DNA from 2 places in the Caballeronia sp. ATUFL_F1_KS39 genome. Region 2 is predicted to be linked to the other one. Evidence: riboswitches for the same ligand, from Rfam matches in the RefSeq annotation. Region 2 holds a riboswitch; the other holds the start of a gene.
What was found. Region 2 has a riboswitch for thiamine pyrophosphate ahead of NCR93_RS12400 (FAD-dependent oxidoreductase). Riboswitches for the same ligand answer to the same signal wherever they lie in the genome.
Positions count from the first base shown of each region.

Region 1: it holds a riboswitch for thiamine pyrophosphate, as region 2 does, so the genes downstream of both, thiC (phosphomethylpyrimidine synthase ThiC) here and NCR93_RS12400 (FAD-dependent oxidoreductase) in region 2, are expected to answer to the same signal.

Region 1 is NZ_JALQDZ010000005.1:33,396-37,042, reverse strand. It holds gene NCR93_RS04885 (DUF4397 domain-containing protein) at 1-19, opposite strand, end outside; gene NCR93_RS04880 (EamA family transporter) at 370-1,311, opposite strand; TPP riboswitch at 1,532-1,672, shown strand; gene thiC (phosphomethylpyrimidine synthase ThiC) at 1,802-3,647, shown strand, end outside.
Region 2 is NZ_JALQDZ010000022.1:26,055-29,701, reverse strand. It holds gene NCR93_RS12405 (ABC transporter ATP-binding protein/permease) at 1-1,101, opposite strand, end outside; TPP riboswitch at 1,333-1,457, shown strand; gene NCR93_RS12400 (FAD-dependent oxidoreductase) at 1,645-2,787, shown strand; gene thiS (sulfur carrier protein ThiS) at 2,804-3,001, shown strand; gene NCR93_RS12390 (thiazole synthase) at 3,025-3,647, shown strand, end outside.

The sequences.
Region 1 (3,647 bases), on a different contig from region 2:
CGGTGCGGATGAGCTTCATGGTTTCACCTTCCTTTGTTTTGATTTGATTTGATCGGCCACATCGTCATCCGGGTCCGGACGATTAGGCATCCGCAGGACTTTGCGCGCTCGCTCGCCGGGCCCGATTCGGGTTTCCCTCTTGCCATTTCGATCGATCAGATTTGCCGTCGAAGTGGCGCATGCGTTGAGCAATGAGCATGCCCCGAGACGGTGCGACGATGGCGTGTATCGGCCGCTGAGGCCCGTCCGGAAAGGGTTTCGGATTCGTTAGAGGAATTGCTCGGGATGCGCGAAGACCCCGCGCGGTGCTGCATCGATCAATGCAGCGTCGCCGCGTGACGAGAAGCGGTTTTTACAAGGATGGTGCGTTCAGAGAAGCCCCCGCCGCCGCTGATCAAACCAGAACGACAGCCCAACGGAAAGCAGAATCACAACGGTCGCAATCAAGGTCCATTGCGTGACGATTTCCCCGAGCAGCAGCGCGCCCAAACCAACCGCCACCACCGGATTCACATAAAGACAACTCGTCGCGACGATCGTGCTCGTATTGCGGATCAGAAAGTTATACGCGACATAAGCGGCCATCGAACCGATCACAACGAGATACAAAAACGAGAACCCCGCGCCGACGCCGACGCTCGTCAACCGCTCGCCCGATGCGAACGCGATCGCCGTCGCGATCAATCCGCCCAAACCGATCTGCAGCGCCGTCGACATCAGCAGATCGGAAGGCTGCGGCAGGCGCGTCGCCAGATGCGCGCCGCCCGCCCAGAAGATCGCTGCGCACAGAATCGCCAGCGTGCCGACCGTCGAACTCGGCGAGGGATCGCCGTGATTCAGCAGCACGATCCCGAGCAGACCCAGCGCCACCGCGAACCACTCGCCTTTCGCGACGCCGCGTCCGCTGAGCGCGGTGAAGATCGTCGCGAAAAGCGGCACCGTCGCGACCATCACGGCGGCCGTGCCGGTCCCCACGGTCCGCATGCCGTAAGCCATCATCCCGCTCGACAGACCTTCCAGCAACGTGCCGACGATCGCCGCGTTGCGCACTTCCCGCGCGCTGGGCCACACCGACTTGCGATGCACCGCGATCAAGAATAGCCCGATGCCCGCGAACAGATTGCGCAGCCCGCCGAGCATCAACGGCGGAAAAGATTCGAGCGCGAGATGGATGCCGAGATACGTCGATCCCCAAACGAGATAGACGACCGTCAGCGCAAGCGCGACCTGCCCCTTGAAAGAGCGCGGCGCGCGAAACGGAAAACGGTCAGGGAAGCTGAACGGCAGGCGCGGCGGAGGCAGAGCGGACATGCATCACTCCGCGGCGACGGCTGCGCGCCGGAGAAAAACGGGCAAAACCAGACAGAACGACATGGCGTAAAGCAAAGGGGAATGGCGCGAGGAAGGACCGCGCGACCTTCGGGAAAACCCGGAAATCCGCGGCGCCCGACATTATGCAGTAAGCGCTCGCATCCATCGGCTCATTTTCGGGATGGTTGCCAAGACGCCACGCCGCGGTGTAACGTGTCGGCTGCTAACGCGGGGGTCCTGCGTTGCACATCGCGGTTTCGTGCGGTTTCATCGGCGAAGCGCTTCGTGTGGCGTGGGTGAGAAATACCCTTTGAACCTGATCTGGATAATGCCAGCGCAGGGAAGCGTTCGGGTTCCATAGGCCGCAGTCCACGCCACTTCAACCGAACCCGTACCTTTCCATCTCGTTCCTCCCTGTTTAGCTCCTGAGTCACCACGAGCTACGACATCGCTCGTGCTGAAAAAAATCGTCCCTTAGGAGATCAAGCACATGAATGCCAACCCGAAGTTCCTCTCGGAAAACGCCGTCGTCGATGCCGCCGCCATCGCGCCGCTGCCGAACTCGCGCAAGGTCTATGTCGAAGGTTCGACGCCCGACATCCGCGTGCCGATGCGCGAGATCACGCAATCCGACACGCCCGACGGCTTCGGCGGCGAGAAGAATCCGCCCGTCTACGTGTACGACACGTCGGGCCCGTACACCGACCCCGACGCGCAGATCGACATTCGCAGCGGTCTGCCCGCGCTGCGCGGCGCGTGGATCGAAAAGCGCGGCGACACCGAGGAACTGAGCGGCCTGTCGAGCGAGTTCGGCCGCGAGCGCGCCGCCGATCCGAAAACGGCCGAACTGCGCTTTCCGGGTTTGCACCGTCATCCGCGCCGCGCGCTCGCCGGCAAGAACGTCTCGCAGATGCACTACGCGCGGCAAGGCATCATCACGCCGGAGATGGAGTACATCGCGATTCGCGAGAACCAGCGTCGCGCGGAGTATCTCGAAAGCCTGCGCACGAGCGGCCCCAACGGCGAAAAGCTCGCGAAGATGATGGGCCGCCAGCACGCCGGACAAGCCTTCGGCGCGGCGGCGTTCGGCAAGGACGCGGCGAAGGAAATCACGCCTGAATTCGTGCGCGAGGAAGTGGCGCGCGGCCGCGCGATCATCCCCGCGAACATCAATCACCCGGAAAGCGAGCCGATGATTATCGGCCGCAACTTCCTCGTGAAGATCAACGCGAACATCGGCAATTCGGCGGTCACGTCGTCGATCGGCGAGGAAGTCGACAAGATGACGTGGGCGATTCGCTGGGGCGGCGACACGGTCATGGATCTGTCGACCGGCAAGCACATCCACGAAACGCGCGAGTGGATCATCCGCAATTCGCCGGTGCCGATCGGCACGGTGCCGATCTATCAGGCGCTCGAAAAGGTGAACGGCAAGGCCGAAGACCTGACGTGGGAAATCTTCCGCGACACGCTCATCGAGCAGGCGGAGCAAGGCGTCGATTACTTCACCATTCACGCCGGCGTGCGCCTGCAATACGTGCCGCTGACCGCGAACCGCATGACGGGCATCGTGTCGCGCGGCGGCTCGATCATGGCGAAGTGGTGCCTCGCGCATCACAAGGAAAGCTTCATTTACGAGCACTTCGAAGACATCTGCGAAATCATGAAGCAATACGATGTCTCGTTCTCCCTCGGCGACGGCCTGCGCCCCGGCTCGATCTACGACGCCAATGACGAAGCCCAGCTCGGCGAACTGAAGACGCTCGGCGAACTGACGCAGATCGCGTGGAAGCACGACGTGCAGGTGATGATCGAAGGCCCCGGCCACGTTCCGATGCAGCTCATCAAGGAAAACATGGACCTGCAACTGGAATGGTGCGACGAAGCGCCCTTCTACACGCTCGGGCCGCTGACGACCGACATCGCGCCGGGTTACGACCACATCACGTCGGGCATCGGCGCTGCGATGATCGGCTGGTTCGGCACCGCGATGCTCTGCTACGTCACGCCCAAGGAACACCTGGGGCTGCCGAACAAGGACGACGTGAAGGAAGGCATCATCACGTACAAGCTCGCGGCGCACGCGGCCGATCTCGCGAAGGGTCATCCGGGCGCGCAGGTGCGGGACAACGCGCTGTCGAAGGCACGCTTCGAATTCCGCTGGGAAGACCAGTTCAATCTCGGTCTCGATCCGGACAAGGCGCGCGAATTCCACGACGAAACGCTGCCGAAGGATTCCGCGAAGGTCGCGCATTTCTGCTCGATGTGCGGCCCGCACTTCTGCTCGATGAAGATCACGCAGGACGTGCGCGATTTCGCGGCGAAGCAAGGTGTCA
Region 2 (3,647 bases):
GCGCTCCGTCGCCGGCGACGTTTCTTCGCGGATATGCGTCGAGCGCATCACGCGCTTGAATTCGCGCAGACGATTCACGGTCGCGCGCCATTCGACCAACGTCGAATAACTGTTGATGAACCACGAAAACGAATCGCTGACCGTGCCGAACGCCGATGAAATCTGCATCAGCACGCCAAACGAAAACGCGCCCGCGAAGTAGCGCGGCGCGGCGACCATGATCGGGAAAATGATCGCGATCTGCCCGTAGAACGACAGCACGAAGGTCATGCGCTTCGTGTACTTCATGATCATCCACCAGTTGTCGCGAATGCGCTGGAAGATGGTCTTTGCGTTCGCCGTTTCGGTCGCGATGCCGTCATAAAACGCAATCTGTTCGGCGTTCTCGCGCACGCGGATCAGGCCGAAACGGAAATCGGCCTCGACCTTCTGCTGCTGATAGTTGATCGACACGAGCGGATGCCCGACCTTCTGGATGATCAGCGAGCCGAGAATCGCGTAGAGCGCGGCGGCCCAGACCATATAGCCCGGAATCGTGATCGGCGTGCCGCCGAGCGAGAAGGTCAGCGCGCCCGCGATGGTCCAGAGAATCGTGATGAAAGTGACGAGCGTGACGAGCGTCGAAAGCAGATCGAGCGAGAGCGAAAGCGTGGTGGTGGCGAAGGATTGCAGGTCGTCGGAAATACGCTGGTCGGGGTTGTCGGCGAGGCGGTCGCGCTCGATGCGGTAGAACGCCTTGTCACCGAGCCATTGTTCCAGAAAGCGGTTGGTGAGCCATTGACGCCAGCGAAACGCGAGCATCTGCCGCAGATATCGACCGTACACCGCGAGCAGGATGTACGCGAACGCGAGGCCCGTGAAGATCAGCAGCAGATGCGGAAAGTCCTTGACGTTCTTGTTCTGCAGCGCGTTGTAGAAGTCGGCGTTCCAGCTGTTGAGCCGGACGTTGATCCACACAACGGTCATGTTGATCGCGATGATCGCGACGAGAAGGCCCCACGCGAAGCCGCGCTCCTCCGACACCCAGTAGGGCTTGATGAGGCTCCACGCCGAGACTTCGTCGGCCTTCTGCTGCGTGCTATCGGTATGCGTGTTGGTCATGAGCTTCCTGCTGATGCGCCTCGTGGCGCCCGATTGTTACGTCCGCGGCCGGGCCGCGCGCGGCGTTTTCCGGCTCCGCAGATTGTTCCGGGGTTCGCTTAACGCTCACTTAATTTCGGGCGATCGTCCTGCGAACCATGTTCGCGGCATTGTGCCAGAGTGCCGCCGCGCACGATAAAAGGCGGGGAATCCCGGTTTGCAGCGCCTTCGCCTTTCATGTTTTAATGACCCTCGACGAAACAGGGGTGCTTCGCGTGCATCGGCGGCCGGAACGGTCGGCAGCGCGGCGAGGCTGAGAGAGACCCTTTGCACCCGATCCGGGTAATACCGGCGAGGGAAGTTTCCGGAGACCGCGCGAGCCTCGCGCCATTCCTCCAGTCTCTTCCAGTCCTTTCTTCGCGCCCGGCGCGCTTCATGCGCTGCCGAGCCGGTCTCTCCCGCTGATTTCGTCCTCGTGATGTGGCGCCGCGCCAGCACGATCGGGATCGCGTCTTTCGTCTCCATCGTGCAGCGCAGCGTTACGCGTATGGAGACATCGAATTGATGAACAGAATCGATCAGGGCGCCGCGCGCCGGCCGGATTTCGCCGTCGTCGGCGGCGGGCTCGTCGGACGGCTCGCCGCCTGGCAACTCGCGGGCGCGGGCCACGACGTCGCGCTTTACGAACGCGGCGACGCCGCCGGCACGCAGTCGGCCGCGTGGGTCGCCGCCGCCATGCTCGCGCCGCTCGCGGAAGCGGCGAGCGCGGAGCCGCTCGTCGTCGGGCTGGGGGCGGCATCGCTCGAACGCTGGCCTGAACTCATCGCGCAATTGCCCGAGCCGGTTTTCTTTCAGCGCAACGGCACGCTCGTCGTCTGGCACGGCGCGGATCGCGCCGAAGCGCCGCTCTTCGAACGCCGTCTCAAGGCCAATTCGCCCGCCGATCTGCTCGACGGCGGCTTCGTCAAGCTCGCGGGCGCGCAAGTCGCGCAAGCCGAACCGGCGCTCGGAACGCGCTTCGCGCAGGGCTGGCTGCTGCCGAACGAAGGCCAACTGGACAACCGTCAGGCGCTTGGCGCGCTCGCCGCCGGACTTGCCGCGCGCGGCGTGCGTACGCACTGGAACACCGCCGTCGATGCGATGCCCGACGCGCGCTGGATCATCGATTGCCGCGGCCTCGGCGGCAAGCCCGCGTGGCCCGCGCTGCGCGGCATTCGCGGCGAAGTCGCGCGCGTGCACGCGCCGGGCATCGGGCTGACGCGGCCGGTGCGGCTCTTGCATCCGCGCTATCCGCTCTACATCGCGCCGAAGGAGAACGATCTCTACGTGATCGGCGCGACGGAAGTCGAGGGCGAGGACATGTCGCCCGTGAGCGTACGTTCGGCGCTCGAGCTGCTGAGCGCCGCGTTCGCGGTGCATCCGGGTTTCGGCGAGGCGCGCATCCTCGAACTGAACTCGCATTGCCGGCCGACCTTGCCGGATCACCGGCCGGCGATCGTCTGGGACGGGGCGCGGACCTTGCGCGTGAACGGCTTGTACCGGCACGGCTTCATGATCGCGCCCGAAGTCGCGGATGCCGCGTGCCGTCTCGCCGACGCGCTCGCTTCCGGCGATATCGCCGATGCCGAGGCCTTCTCCGATTTCCGCAGCGCCGCGCGCTGGCCCGAACTGCTGCACGGCGAGTTCGCGGTTGCGCCAGCGCTCTAGTCATCAGGAAACAACCATGAACATCCACATCAATCAGCGCGTCTTCGATTTGCCCGACGCCACCACCGTCACCGACGCGCTCGCCGCGTTCGGCGCGAAACCGCCGTTCGCGGTCGCGCTGAACGGCCAGTTCGTCGCGCGCGGCGAACACGCCACGAAAACGCTCGCCGCCGGCGACAAGCTCGACGTCGTGTCGCCCGTCGCGGGCGGCTGAACTCCGAACCGAAGGATCGAACCATGACCATTTCCACCGCCGACGTCCTCACGCTCTACGGCGAGACGTTTCCGAGCCGCGTGCTGCTCGGCACGTCGCGTTATCCGTCGCTGCAATCGCTTTCCGACTCCATCGACGCCGCTCGGCCGGGCATGGTCACGGTCGCGCTGCGCCGTCAGTCGGAGACCGGGGAAGCCGGCTTCTTCGATGTGCTCAAGCGCCACGGCGTCGCGCTTTTGCCGAACACGGCGGGCTGCCAGAGCGTCGACGAGGTGCTCACGACCGCGCACATGGCGCGCGAGGTGTTCGAGACGCCGTGGATCAAACTGGAATTGATCGGCGACGACTACACGCTGCAGCCCGATCCGATCGGCCTCGTCGAAGCGGCGGCCAAGCTGATCCGCGATGGCTTCAAGGTGCTGCCTTACTGCACGGAAGATCTCGTCATCGGCCGGCGTCTGCTCGATGCCGGCTGCGAAGCGCTGATGCCGTGGGGCGCGCCCATCGGCACGGGCAAGGGCGTGACGAATCCATACGGGCTGCGCACCTTGCGCGAGCGTCTGCCGGATGTGCCGCTGATCGTCGATGCCGGTCTCGGCGTGCCGTCGCATGCGTGTCAGGTGATGGAATGGGGCTTCGATGGCGT